3 regions of the Methylosinus sp. KRF6 genome follow, and region 2 is predicted to be linked to each of the others. Evidence: predicted binding sites of a transcription regulator. Region 2 holds the regulator's gene; each other region holds the start of a gene.

Region 1 (4,682 bases), 390 kb from region 2:
CGTTCGGTCGCCGCCTCGCCGAAGGCGCAATCGACGACGACCGTGTCGAAGCGGCCATCCGGCTCCTCGCCGAGGCGGCGCGCGGCTCGCGTCTCGTCGTCGGCGATCTCGGCCTGCGCACCGGCGCCGCGCAAAATCTCGGCCATGAAGGGCCCTTCGAAAATCGTCGGCGAGACGATCAATGCGCGCGCTCCGGCGAGCGGCCGCTTGCGCTCGCGCGCGCGGTCGTCGAAGAGCGCGTGCGGGCCGCGCGGCAAAGTGAAGGCGAAGACGGCACCGCGGCCCGAACTTTCTTCTATCTCCAGTCGGCCGCCCATCAGCGCGGCGAGATGGCGCGAAATGGCGAGGCCGAGGCCGGTGCCGCCATGCCGGCGCGTCGAGGAGCCGTCGCCCTGCTCGAACTCCTCGAAAATAATGTCGCGCGCCGCCGGCGCGACCCCGGGGCCGGTGTCGGCGACGCGGAACACGAGCGCGCCCTCGGCGTCGCGCTCGACACGCAGGCCGACGCCGCCGCTCGCGGTGAAATTGACGGCGTTGCCGGCGAGATTGACCAGCACCTGGCGCACGCGCGCGGCGTCGCCGGCGACCGTCTCCGGCGCGTCCGGCGCGATATAGCTCGCGATTTCGAGATGCTTGGCCTGGGCGCGCGGCGCCAGCAGCTCGACGACGCCCTCGACCAGCGGCGCGAGCGCGAAAGGCTCGACCTCGAGCTCGATCTTGCCGGCCTCGATCTTGGAGAAGTCGAGAATATCGTCGATGAGCTGGGCGAGCGAGCGGCCGGAGGCGGCGATCGCCTCCACATAGCTCGCCTGCTCGGCGTCGAGCCGCGTCGCCGCCAGCAATTGCGCGAGGCCGAGCACGCCATTGAGCGGCGTGCGGATTTCATGGCTCACCGTGGCGAGGAAGCGCGATTTGGCCTGGCTCGCGGCTTCGGCGCGGTCGCGCGCGGCGGCGGCGGCGCGCAGCTCCCAGATTTCGTCGCGCAATCCCTCGAGCTCGGTCTCCACCGCTCGGCGCCGGCGCGTTCGGCGCGCGCGCGCGAGCCACAGCCAGCCGGCCGCGGCGAAGGCCGCGAGAGAAGCGAGCGCGATGAGAACGCAAGAGGGAACAGCAGGCATTCGGGCGGTCCAGAACCTTTTCGATCGACCTCGTTGTTTCACGACAATCGAGAGAAAGTATGAATTGGCGGGGGAAGCGCGAGCCGAACCTCGGCGCTTCGCTAATGAAGGCTTGCGCAGGCTCTCGAAAAAGCCGGACTTTTTCCGGCTCAGGCGGCGACCCGTGCGCGGGCGGAGCCGCCGCGATAGGCGAGCGCTTCGGCGAGATGGCGACGCGTCACGGCCTCGGAGCCGTCGAGATCGGCGATGGTGCGGGCGAGCTTCAGCGCGCGATGGAAGCCGCGCGCCGAGAGCGCCAGACGTTCGGCCGCATCGCGGATCAGCGCCGTCCCAGAGGCGTCGAGCGCCGCGATTTTCTCGATCGCGCTCGCCGGAGCGCTGGCGTTGGTGGCGTCGCCCGGAAGGCCGAGCTTCTCGTAACGTCGTCGCTGGCGGTCGCGCGCGGCGGCGACGCGGGCCGCGACCTCGGCCGAGCCCTCGGCCGGAGGCGGCAGCACGAGATCGGCCGCCGAGACGGCCGGAACCTCGATCCGAAGATCGAAACGGTCGATCAGCGGGCCCGAGAGCCGCGCCTGATATTGCGCGACGCAGCGCTCATTGGGCTGGCGGCGGCAGGCGAAGCCGGGGTCGAGCGCATGGCCGCAGCGGCACGGATTCATCGCCGCGACGAGTTGGAAACGGGCCGGATAGACGGCGCGGTGATTGGCCCGCGAGACGAGGATTTCGCCGGTCTCCAGCGGCTGCCGCAGGCTGTCGAGCGCCTGCGCCTGAAACTCCGGCAATTCGTCGAGGAACAGAACGCCATTATGGGCGAGCGATATCTCGCCCGGCCGCGCGTGGGAGCCGCCGCCGGCGAGCGCCGCCATGGAGGCCGAATGATGCGGCGCGCGAAACGGCCGCCGATCGGTGAGCTCGCCGCCGGCGATCTCGCCGGCGACGGAATGGATCATCGAGACTTCCAGCAGCTCCCGCGGCGACAGCGGCGGCAATATGGACGGAAGCCGCGCCGCCAGCATGGATTTGCCGGCGCCGGGCGGGCCGTTCATCAGCAGATTGTGGCCGCCGGCCGCCGCGATTTCCAGCGCCCGCTTGGCGCTCTCCTGGCCCTTGATGTCGGCGAGGTCCGGCAGGCCCGCCGCAATGGCGCGCACCGCCGGCGCGGGCCGGGAGAGAACCTGCGTTCCTTTCAGATGATTGACGAGCTGGATCAGCGACCGCGGCGCGACCACTTCCATTTCGCTGGACGCCCAGGCGGCCTCCGGCCCGCATCGACGCGGGCAGATGAGCCCTTGGCCGCGCATATTGGCGGCGACCGCGGCGGGCAGAACGCCGGCGACCGGCGCGATGGCGCCGTCGAGTCCCAATTCCCCGAGCACGGTGAAGCCGTCCAGCGCGTCCGACGGAATGGCGCCGATCGCCGCCATCACGCCGAGCGCGATCGGCAGATCGTAATGGCTGCCTTCCTTGGGCATGTCCGCCGGCGCGAGATTGACGGTGATGCGCTTGGCCGGCAGCGCGAGGCCGGAGGCGACGAGCGCCGCCCGCACCCGCTCCCGCGATTCGGCGACGGCCTTGTCGGCGAGGCCGACGAGCGTGAACACCACATTGCCGCTGGCGATCTGCACTTGAACGTCGACCGGCTTGGCTTCGATCCCTTCGAAGGCGACCGTCGAGACCCTGACCACCATGGCGACAGCTCCGAACCCGTTTTCCAATCGCTCTGACGCAAACGTCGCCATAGTAGACGCGTCGCCCCGCCTCGGCAAGAACAATATGAGAACGAAATTTTGCCGCGCTTCGGCAACGGCCCGCTAACCGGCGAGAGCTAGTCTCGCCGGCCGGACGAGCAGGATGGGTTTTTTGAGGATTTGAGAAACGACGCCATCGTGCGGCCGCGCTCGCGTGACCTAAAGAGCGCGAATTTCCCTGAACGCGGGTAGGCGAAATGGCTCGGAAAAAACGAAAGACGTCGGTCTTTGGCGTTGCGGCTGTCGTGGCCTGCGCCTCGGTTTTGGGCTTCGCGCCGGGCTTGGGCGCGGCGAGCGCGCGAGCGGCCGAATGCGGGCGCAATGGCGAGGGGTTCGAGGCCTGGCTCGGCGGTTTCGAGCGAGAGGCCGCGGCGGCGGGAATTTCAAAGCCGACGATCGATGCGGCGCTCGGCGACGTCTTCTATGATCGCTCGGTAATCTCGCACGACCGCGGGCAGAAGGTGTTTCGCCAGACTTTCGAGCAATTTTCGGCGCGCATGGCCAATTCGTTTCGCGTCCGCAAGGGGCGCTCGCTGCTGCAGAAACATGCGGCGCTGTTCAAGCGCATCGAGCAGAAATATGGCGTGCCGGGGCCGGTTCTCGTCGCCATATGGGGGCTGGAGACGGATTTCGGCGCTTATCTCGGCGATTTCGCGACGATTCGGGCGCTGGCGACGCTCGCTTATGATTGCCGGCGTTCGGAAAAATTCCGCGGCGAATTGCTCGACGCTCTGCGCATCGTCCAGCGCGGCGATCTCGATCCCGCGCAAATGCGCGGCGCCTGGGCCGGCGAAATCGGCCAGACGCAGTTCATGCCCTCGTCCTATTTGAAATTCGCCGTCGATTTCGACGGCGACGGCAAGCGCGATCTCGTTCACGACACGGCGGATGTGCTCGCCTCCACCGCCAATTTCCTGCAGGGCTCCGGCTGGAAGCCGGGCGCCGGCTGGAACGAGGGCGAGCCCAATTTCCCCGCGCTGCTCGAATGGAACAAGGCGAAGGTCTATTCCAAGACCATCGCGCTGCTCGCCGAGAAGATCGGAGGCGCCGGCGACTGAGCGGCCTTCGCCGCTCGGCGGATTATTCCGCCGGCTCGGCGTCCGCCGTCTTCAGCGGATGTATCGGCCGATGCCGCAGATAGACGAAGAACATGGCGACGACGCCTATGCCCATCAGCAGATAGAGGGGGAGCGTGCGCATGAAGCTCATTCCCACAGAGAAGGGAAAGCGCGACACCCATCGCTCGCCATGCTCGCCGGTCACGGTGACGATGCCGACGAAATAGCCCGCGTCGGGAAAATAGTGCTCGAAATTGATCGTGCCGGTCGGATAGAGGCGCGGACCGCGATAGGCGACAGTGACCGCGTCGATATCGGCATTCTCCTTCTCCTCGCCGCCGACGTCTTTGACGATTCGGATCTCCACCGCCATGTCGCGCAGCTCGTCCTGCTCGGCGTCGAGCGCGATGATGGTGTGGCCGGTCGCCGGAATATCCTCGCAGAACTCGTTTTTCGAGGCGTCGGGAAGATAGCCGGTGAAATTCATGATGTCGGGGCCGACGAACAGGCGGCATCGCCCTTCGGCGGAGCCGAGCCGGCCATGCGCCGAGGCGGGCGACGCCGCGGCGAGCAGCGTCAGCAGCAGGACGAGGAGAGCGGGCGGAGAGAAACGAGTCGCAGAGCGCAGAAACCCATCGATCGACCGCCAGAACGGGGCAAGACCGCTGTCGGGCATGATGATTCCCCCATGGAGCATTTTGTGCGCGCCTCGTTTCCCCGGACAGGCTCGCTTCGACGACGAAACGAGAGCCGGATCG
Region 2 (4,682 bases):
CTTTATGTCGATCAGCGGGCGCTTGCTCAGTTCCTCGAGGCCCTTCGCCCGCGCGACCGAGCCCTTGCGGAGTGTGAGGAGCTTGTCGAACTCGGGTCCGAAAACGCCAATGATCGCGGCTATGTCGGTCTTGAAAGAGCGGGGCTCGGCGGGCTGTGAAGAGGCTTTCAAACGCTCTTGAAGGCCGAGCGGAAGGCTGTCGGCGCGGACTTGGAAATTTGTTCCCTTTCGCCCGCCTCGTCCGGGGATTTCGCGGACCTCTAGCACCTTCCCAAGATACGGCTTGCCAGCTTTGGCCCGTCCGAGCGCCTTGCGAGCCGCGCGGGGTGTGATCCCGCAAAGGTCCGCGAACCCGTTCGAGTCGAGCCAATCGGCGCTCATATCAAGCTGCCTTCAAGGAAACTGCTTCGAGAATGCGTGTGCGCAGTGACCTTGCGGCCGGCCCGTCCCTTCCCCCGGTGAGCGCGGCCGTCGCCCATTGGCGTGATATCCGATTTTCACGGCACCATTTCGCAAATGAACCGCCCTGTTCTACAAAGGCGGCTCGAACGCGAATGAGGAGTTCGGGAGACGGAACCATGGATTGCATCCGACTTCGTATTTGAGGTCAAAATGCAATCTGATTGCGTTTCGCTATCGTGTCAAGGCCATGCTGAAGAACTCCACCGCCACCTTTTTGGAAAAAGTCAAATTGGCGCTCGGCACCGACCGGGATGCAGATTTGGCCGCTCGCCTTGGTGTTGGAAAAAGCACTATCGCGAGTTGGCGACTTCGTGAAGAAATACCAAAGAAAAAGCTTAAGGTAATAGAGGAGCTTAGCGGTATAAGGTTCGATAGCGTCCGCACAGACACTATCGAGGGCAACAGCGTTGTGCTTTCTGTGACGAGGATTGCATATCTCCATGCCGTTGGAGTCGCTTTTAACTCATCCTCTCCGCACTCCATAAATGCAATTGTTTCGTATTTGATCGCAAATGAGCAAGAGCTTCTTGAAAAAATAGTAAGCCGTGTGCAATCTGAGGCAAAGCACCAGCTGACCGAAGATGATCTAATCTCGTTGGTCCAGCGGGCCTACGACGGCAAGTTCATGAGCGCGGGCGAGCTTACGGGGGTCATTCGTGTCGAACAAGGTTCCTCAATTGGTTCCTCAAGCGATGGCCCGCCAGACGAGCGGTTCCTCAATCCGAACGGTAAATAGCGCCTTATTTCAAACCTTTACGGCCCGCAGCATTCCCGAATGATGGTTCCTCAATCGGTTCCTCAATCTGCCTCATCTATATATCTGAATTTACTAGCTTTGCTGACATGGATTTCCAAATATCGATGTCCGGCGCGCTCAAATAGCGATGGCCGCTCCAATCCTTATAGCGCCTCCCGTGAGAAGTGGCGAGTACGGGACGAGCGCAATGTCCACTTGCGGAACGCAGGGCGAACGCATAATGTCGTGTTCATGATTTGTTTATGAAGCCGCGCCAACATAAGTGGAAGCGCGCCGCAGGCGGGGCGGCGCCGGGGGGCTCCTATGCTGACCAAGAAACAGAGCGATTTGCTGCGCTTCATCCATGAGCGGCTGAAGGAGACGGGCGTGCCGCCCTCCTTCGACGAGATGAAGGACGCGCTCGATCTGCGCTCCAAATCCGGCATTCACCGGCTCATTCTCGCGCTCGAGGAGCGCGGCTTCATCCGCCGCCTGCCCAATCGCGCCCGCGCGCTCGAGGTGCTGCGCCTCCCTGAATCGGCGACGCCCCGCGTCGCCGCGCGCGGCGGCAAATTCTCGCCCTCGGTCATAGAGGGCGCGCTCGGCCGCGTGCGGCCCGTCCCGGCCGGCGAGCCCGAGTCCGATCAGCAGGTGGCGATCCCGGTCATGGGCCGCATCGCCGCGGGCACGCCCATCTCCGCGCTGCAGAATCGCAGCCACACCATCAGCCTGCCGCCGGATATGCTCGGTGGCGGCGAGCATTTCGCGCTCGAGGTGCGTGGCGATTCGATGATCGAGGCCGGCATTCTCGACGGCGACGTCGTCGTGGTGCGCAAGCAGGACAGCGCCGACACCGGCGATATCGTCGTCGCCCTCATCGACGACGAGGAGGCGACATTGAAGCGCCTGCGCAAGCGCGGCGCGTCAATAGCGCTAGAGGCCGCCAATCCGGCTTATGAGACGCGCATTTTCGGGCCCGATCGCGTCCGCATCCAGGGTCGTCTGGTCAGCCTTCTGCGCAAATACTGAAGGGCGCGCGCCGCCACGATCTCGCCGCCCTTTGCCGCCATGGTCCGGCCTCGCGCGCTATTGGCGCGCGGGCCTGTCGGCGCGGCCGCCCTTTCGAAAGAAGCGCGCTCCGTCGCGCGCGACCGTGCGGCCCGGCCCGCCTCTTTCTGCCCCGCCTCTTTCTGCATGGACGATGGAATGTCGCACTCGACCGGCCCAATGCGCGAAATCGAAGGATCGAAACCCTCGAGCCTCGGCCGCCGCCTGCCTTTCGCGCGCCTTTCCCGGCGCTGGCTGATCGTGATGGGCGCCGTCGTGACGGTGGCGCTCGGCGCGGCCCTCGCGCCCTGGACCTTCTCCACCAGCGCTCTGCTCGAGGAGATTTCCGGCCAGCTCAATTCCTCCGCTGGTCTCTTCATCGCCGCCAAGGGGCGCTCGACCTTCTCGGTCCTCCCCCGTCCGCACATCACCATAGACGGCATCGCCTTCGCGGACCCGACCGCGGCGCTCACCATCGAGGCGGAGCGATTGCACGGCAATGTGCTGCTGCTGCCGCTGCTCGCCGGCCGTCTCGAGATCGCCGACATAGAGCTCGTTCGCCCCGCCATCGAGATCGATCTCGACCGCAAGCCGATGAGCGCGGCAGGCGCCGCCGTGCGCGCGGCGGCGGCGCGGCCCTCGACTGCCGCGGCGGAAAAGGCCGATCGCGCCCGGCTCGGCGGCGTCGCCATCGTTTCCGGCGCGGCCCATGTCAAATATGCCGGCGGCGAAGAGACACTGCGCGACATAGAGGCCAGTCTCGACTGGCGCACGGTCGGCTCGCCCGCGACGCTCGACCTCGCCTTCTCCTGGCGCGGCGAGCGACCGCGCGGCACGCTGTGGGTGCTCAAGCCCGGCGCCCTTCTGCGTGGCGAGCAAACGGCGGTCACCGTGCGGCTCGATTCCGACAGCTTGCGGGCGGAGGCGGAGGGCTTCGGCCAGCTCGGCCCCAAGCCCCGCTTTATGGGGCGGCTCACCGCCTCCTCGCCCTCGCTGCGCCATGCGCTCGCCCTCGCCAATGTGAGCGCGCCGCTGCCCGGGCCTTTCGAGAATGTCCAGCTTTCCGCCAAAGCCAGCGTCGGCCTGCGCGATTTCCAGCTCACCGATCTGAAGCTCTCGGCCGACGACAATGAGTTCGAGGGCTCCTTCGGGCTGCGCCACGAGGGCGACAAGCCGATCGTCCATGCGACGCTCGCCAGCAATTACGTGTCGCTGAAGCCGATGGTCGCCGATCTGCCGCCGCTCTCCGGCGCCGACGGCCAGTGGAGCCGCGACGCTTTCGTTTTGCCGGATATTCAGAACGCCGATGTCGATCTGCGCCTTTCGGCGACGCGCGCCCGCGTTCTGCGGCTCAATCTCGAGGACGCCGCTCTGTCGCTGCTGCTGCGCGGCGGCCGGCTCGAGCTCGCTCTCGCCGAGGCGGCGGCTTATAAGGGAACCGTGAAGGGCCGCGCCATTTTCGCCGCCAATGCGGCGGGCGCGCTGGAATTCCACGCCAATGCGCAGCTGACCGGCGTCGACGCCGGCGCGCTCGCCTGGGACGCCGCCGCGCGGCCCGATCTCGGCGGCGCGCTGGACGCCAATTTCACGCTCGACGCCACTGGCGACAGCGTCGCGCAGCTCATGCGCGATCTCGACGGCCGCGCCACCCTCACGCTGAGCGAGGGCGAGGTCGACGGCATAGACCTGGAGCGCGCGCTGCGCCGCATCGACAAGCGGCCCTTGTCGAGCGCGATGGACATTCGCTCCGGTCACTCGCTGGTGGATCGCGCCAGCGCGACCATCAAAATCGTCAAGGGAACCGCGAATATAGAGGATGGCCAAGCGCATGGGCCGGGCTTCGCGCTGGCCTTCGCCGGCCAGGCGCGCATCCCGGAGCGCAGCCTCGCGATGAAGGCGCAGGCCAATGAGGCCGACGCCGCCGGCAAGCCGCGCGAGAAGGGCGTGCAGATCGGCTTCGATCTCTCCGGCGCTTGGGACGATCCCGTCTTCGCGCCGGACGCCGCCGCGCTGATCAAGCGCTCGGGCGCCGCCGCGCCGCTGCTGCCGCGCGTGGAGCCGGAGGGTGGGGCGGCGAAGGAGCGGTGAGGGTCGTCTCGAGCCACTCGTCGACGGTGACGGCAACCGAGCGCTTCTGCTATAAAACGCGGCGTCCATCCTCGGTTTCGAAGTGGCGCACATGACTGACGAATATTTCTCAAATCGCCTGCTCGACGGCGAGCGTGTTCTCTGGTCGGGCCAGCCGGCTCGCGGTCTGTCGCTGCGTAATCGCGACGTTTTTCAAATCCCCTTCAGCCTGCTCTGGTGTGGATTCGCAGTGTTTTGGACGATTTCCGCCAGCCAGATGAACGCGCCCTGGTTCTTCATTGCCGTGGGCGGCTTCTTTGTTTGCATGGGGCTCTATTTCGTCGTCGGTAGATTCCTGTTCGACTCTTGG
Region 3 (4,682 bases), on a different contig from region 2:
AGCAGAGCGAGCACATCCTTCACATGGGCGCTGTCGAGGAACTTCAGCCCGCCGAATTTCACGAAGGGAATGTTGCGGCGCGCGAGCTCCAGCTCCAACATGGCGCTGTGATGCGAGGCGCGGAATAACGTCGCCTGCTGCTTCAGCGTCACGCCCGCTTCGCGCGCCTCGAGCACGCGCTCGGCGATGAAGCGCGCCTGATCGCTCTCGTCGCGTACGGTGACGAGCTGCGGCCGCTCCAAGGAGCGGCGCTCGGTCCAGAGGCTCTTGGCGTAGCGCTCGGCGGCGAGCGAGATGACGGCGTTGGCCGCGGCGAGGATCGGCTCGGTCGAGCGATAATTGTGGTCGAGCGTGACGACCTCCGCCGGCGGCGTGAAGCTCTTTGGAAACTCGAGAATGTTGCGCACCGTGGCGGCGCGGAAGGCATAGATGGATTGGGCGTCGTCGCCGACGACGGTGAGCCCCTGGCCCTTCGGCTTCAAGGCGAGCAGGATGGAGGCCTGGAGGCGATTGGTGTCCTGATATTCGTCGACGAGGATGTGATCGAAGCGGCCGCCGATCTCCTCGGCGAGTGCTTCATCCTGCATCATCTGCGCCCAATAGAGCAGGAGATCGTCGTAATCGAGAACATTCTGCGCCTGCTTCGCCTCGACATAGGCAGCGAATAAGCGTCGCAGCTCCTCATGCCAGCGCGCGCACCAGGGGAAGGCGCCGAGCAGCGCCTGCTCCAGCGGGGTTTCCGCGTTCACGGCGCGGGAGTAGATCGCGAGGCACGTGCCCTTGGTGGGGAAGCGGCTCTCGGTCTTGGAGAAGCCGAGCTCGTGGCGGATGAGATTCATAAGATCGGCGGAATCTTCGCGATCATGGATCGTGAATGCGGGATCGAAGCCGATGGCGCAGGCGTATTCGCGCAGCAGCCTGGCGCCGATCGCGTGAAATGTGCCGGTCCAGGCGAGGACATCGCCGCCGCCCTTGGCGCCCAGCGCCTCGGCGCAGATGCGCTCGACCCGGCGCATCATCTCGGCGGCGGCGCGGCGGGAGAAGGTCATCAGCAACATGCGCTGGGGATCGGCGCCTCGGACGATGAGATGCGCGACCCGATGGGCCAGCGTGTTCGTCTTGCCGGAGCCGGCGCCCGCAATGATGAGCAACGGGCCACCGGCGGGGGCCGACAAGCCGTCAGGAAGCCCGTGCTCGACGGCGCGGCGTTGTTCGGCGTTGAGCTTTTCGAGATAGGCGACGGCGGTCATGGGCGAATCGGTGGCGTGAGCGGGCCTGCGGACTGAACCATAATTCTTGTTTTGTTCGCAATGACCTTGTGTCTCGAAGGAGGAAAGGTGAAGCTGGCGGCCCGGTTCGAATTTCCGTGAGGCGCCAGAGTTCCTCGTTCGCCGTCCCGAACGAGGAGGTTGCGCCAGAAGGAGACGTTCGACGCCGGTCGATCTCGAAGACCTCGATCGCAGCGCTCGACACCGAGCGAAGTCCACACTCAATTCCATCCGATGATCGTGGAGCAGACCACGTTCGGCTGATAACGCTTGTCCGTGAGATACTGGTTGATGTTAGAAAGCAGCCGCGCTTCGTCGCTCTCATGGGAAAGCTCCTGCGCGACGAAGTCACGATCACCGAGATTGGCGATCGCTGCCAGGATTGCCTTACGGCGTTCGTGCTTTGGATTCGAACTCAGCGCTTCCCTCAGCGGGCCGACCAGTTTCGACGCCCAGCGCTTGTCCGCGTAGCACGCGCCTTTGATCCTCGCCAATCGATCGATCGCCCGCGGATCGAGATCGGCGCCAAAGGGAAGAAGATAAGGCGTAGGATCGACGCCGAGGCGCCCGACAGCGGGCAGCAATATTTCCTGCACGGCTCGTCCGCGATCGAGCAGCGCGACGATCTGATCGGCGTAGGGCTCGAGATATGCGGGGGCCAATCGAGGGAATGTGTAGGCAGCCTGGCGCGCGGCTGTGTAATCCGGCCCTATCCCATCGGTCGCGATTATTTGAAGAATGTCCGGCATCAGCGCATTTGTGACGACGGGGTTATGCTCGAATATTCTATCGAAAGACATGGGCGATCGGATGCGCCGGTCATGCGCGATCCGGCGCAAGAAGTCGATCGAGGGCGGAGACCACTCCTTCATATTGGTCGCGTGCTCGAGCCAATCCTGTATCGGCTTAGCCTGTTGGGGATCGAAGGTCTCGGTCTGCGGCAGGTTCAGAGCGGCGAGAGCCTCTCTGGTCATCAAATCGTTGACGCCCTGCCCGCTCCTAGGCTTGGTTTCGACCGCCGCCACGCCGGCCGGCGGCTCGAGCGAAAGACCGAGGCGCGCCAAGGTCCCGTTGAGCGAAATCTGATCGATGACAATGCGACGCCTCATGATATCGAGGCCTTCGCTGTGCATGCCGTCCATGATCGGACCCCAGATCGCCGGGACCACGGCCACATCGACTCCGACTTCCGTTTGATGGAAGATTTCAGTTGCTTCGCCGCCTTCCCGCCAATGCGCGGTGACGATTCTGGTGGTCCGTGGAACCACCAGTCGCAGCGGGTTCGGCTCATCATGTGGAAGGCGCGACAAGGCGTCGAATTGGATCGTCAACTCGGGCGCTTCTCCGGAGTCTCGCGCCAGCAGGACGCAAGTCGCGGTTTCCGACATCGGGCCGCCAGGCGCGGCGCAGCTTTTTCCGCGCTCGAGCCTGTAGAGCGAGCCGGCCGCGGCTCCATCGACCATGACAACCCGCACCCATTCGACCCGACCATAGGTGAGCAGAGCGCGGCATTCGTATCCGCAGGCGTCCTGATCCATGAACGTCTGATCGTAATCGGCGGAGCGACGACGAATCTCCAGGGACGTCACCCCGATCAGCCCCGGGGGCGCAAAATCAAATCGCTTGAAGGGTATCGAGACCTCTTCTGCTCGCCTCTGGGCGTCGTATCCAGGGACAATGGCGACGGTCGCTATGATCCCGGCGGAGAGCGCGACGCCTTCCCAGCCCGAGCCGAAGCGCCGACAGACGACGGCCGGCAAGGCGCAAACGCCGTAGACGAACACGGTCGCCGACAAAATGATCGGCAAGCCAAGTCCCAATGTGAGAAGCGCCACTGCGATCGCCACGTCGCGGACCGTCATCAAGGCCGCGAGAGCGCCGGCTATGGCAATAGCGACAAAGTACTTTAGTAATATCATGCGCGCCTCGAAATCGGCTCTTCGACCTCGCGGCAGTGAATAGCCGCGCCATGACAAGGATCTGTTAAATCGGATACGCCCACTGAAAAGGACAACTCACGTCATGCCCCGAATTAGATGGCTCGCCAGGGACGTCGGAACGATCGAGAATCTGTTGACCTCTGAGGCGTGTGACGACTACATCCGCCTCAGCGAGGCCCATCGTTACGAGGAAGCACCCGTTTCAACAGACCGCGGCGCGGTCATGATCAAGGATTTGCGCAACAACGATCGCGCTATGTTGGATAATCCTGAACTCGCTGTAAAGTTGTACAAGCTAGTGGCCGATAATGCCCCGCAAAAGTTTCGTAAGAAATGGCGTCCAGTCGGCCTCAACGAGCGCTTCAGGTTTTACCGATACGATATTGGACAGCTTTTCGACTGGCATAGCGACGGCTATTACGCGCGCTCCAACGGAGAGCGAAGCTTTTTTACATTCATCATATATTTGAACGACAATTTCGAAGGTGGCGGCACCTCGTTTCACGATGAGGGCTTTCGACGTTCGGAATACGGTCCATTCACAGTGAAGCCAAAGAAAGGCGCCGGCCTGCTGTTCCATCATCCGATAAGGCATCGAGGCGACGCGGTCACGTCGGGCAGAAAATACGTGCTCCGAACCGATGTAATGTATGAACGGATGCGCTCTCGGCGGGATGCCGACCATATTTGCGCCGCCGAATTGAGGAGCCTCGACGGCGCGTGATGCGGCGGCGTCCGGGACGACGCGTCGCCAACGGACGATTGCATGTGACTTTTAGCGATAATTGGCGCGGTCTATCGATGGATGAATGGCGCAGCTATGGGGAGGACGGTTTTAGGATGCGACAGCTTTTCGCGCTCGCTGCGCTCGCAATTCTAATTCTCCCGGCCCGCGCCGAGGAGCCGGCTACCTTCCGGCAGAACCCAAAGGAATGGCGCGCGCAGGGCGGCAACGACGCCAATTGGCGCTATTCGACGCTCACGCAAATCACGCCGGAAAACGCCGGAAAGCTGCAAGTGGCGACGATTGTTTCGACGGGAGCGCTGCGCGGCCACGAAGGCGCGCCGCTGGTCGTGGATGGCGTCGCCTATTTCACGACGCCTTTTCCAAACGAGGTGTTTGCACGCCGGCTCGCGAATGGCGCCGATGAAATCCTATGGCGCTACGTCCCAAGGCAAGATCCGTCGATCTTGAAAAAAATCTGGGGCGATGCGGTCAATCGCGGCCTCGCCTATGGCGACGGTAAAATCTTTTTATCCCTGCTCGACACGAATCTCGTCGCAATCGATGCGAAAAACGGCAAGGCGATATGGTCTCGCACCAACGGCGATCCGCAAATCGGCGAAACCTCGACCGGCGCGCCGGCTATTTTCAAGGACAAAGTGCTGGTCGGCCTTTCGGGCGGCGATTTCGGCGTGCGCGGCCATGTCACCGCCTATGACGCAAAGACGGGCGAGCGCCTTTGGCGCGGTT

Evidence for each region. Region 2 encodes LexA, which represses DNA repair genes until DNA is damaged. Its sites were predicted from a motif close to TGTTCNNNNTGTGTTCNG; they were not measured.
Region 1: a site for LexA is predicted at 2,883-2,900, ahead of KP010_RS18005 (YifB family Mg chelatase-like AAA ATPase). Genes of this name have one in related genera too.
Region 3: a site for LexA is predicted at 1,292-1,309, ahead of KP010_RS21575 (ATP-dependent helicase). Genes of this name have one in related genera too.

The regions. Positions count from the first base shown of each region.
Region 1 covers NZ_JAHLJF010000001.1:3,788,737-3,793,418, reverse strand. Annotated here, with positions in the region: gene KP010_RS18010 (ATP-binding protein) at 1-1,118, opposite strand, end outside; gene KP010_RS18005 (YifB family Mg chelatase-like AAA ATPase) at 1,268-2,806, opposite strand; gene KP010_RS18000 (lytic transglycosylase domain-containing protein) at 3,064-3,924, shown strand; gene KP010_RS17995 (hypothetical protein) at 3,947-4,600, opposite strand.
Region 2 covers NZ_JAHLJF010000001.1:3,402,603-3,407,284, forward strand. Annotated here, with positions in the region: gene KP010_RS16040 (transposase family protein) at 1-171, opposite strand, end outside; gene KP010_RS16045 (helix-turn-helix domain-containing protein) at 650-1,198, shown strand; gene lexA (transcriptional repressor LexA) at 1,523-2,227, shown strand; gene KP010_RS16055 (AsmA family protein) at 2,426-4,333, shown strand; gene KP010_RS16060 (hypothetical protein) at 4,443-4,682, opposite strand, start outside.
Region 3 covers NZ_JAHLJF010000013.1:7,271-11,952, reverse strand. Annotated here, with positions in the region: gene KP010_RS21575 (ATP-dependent helicase) at 1-1,250, opposite strand, end outside; gene KP010_RS21570 (hypothetical protein) at 1,490-3,130, opposite strand; gene KP010_RS21565 (2OG-Fe(II) oxygenase) at 3,342-3,932, shown strand; gene KP010_RS21560 (PQQ-dependent dehydrogenase, methanol/ethanol family) at 4,049-4,682, shown strand, end outside.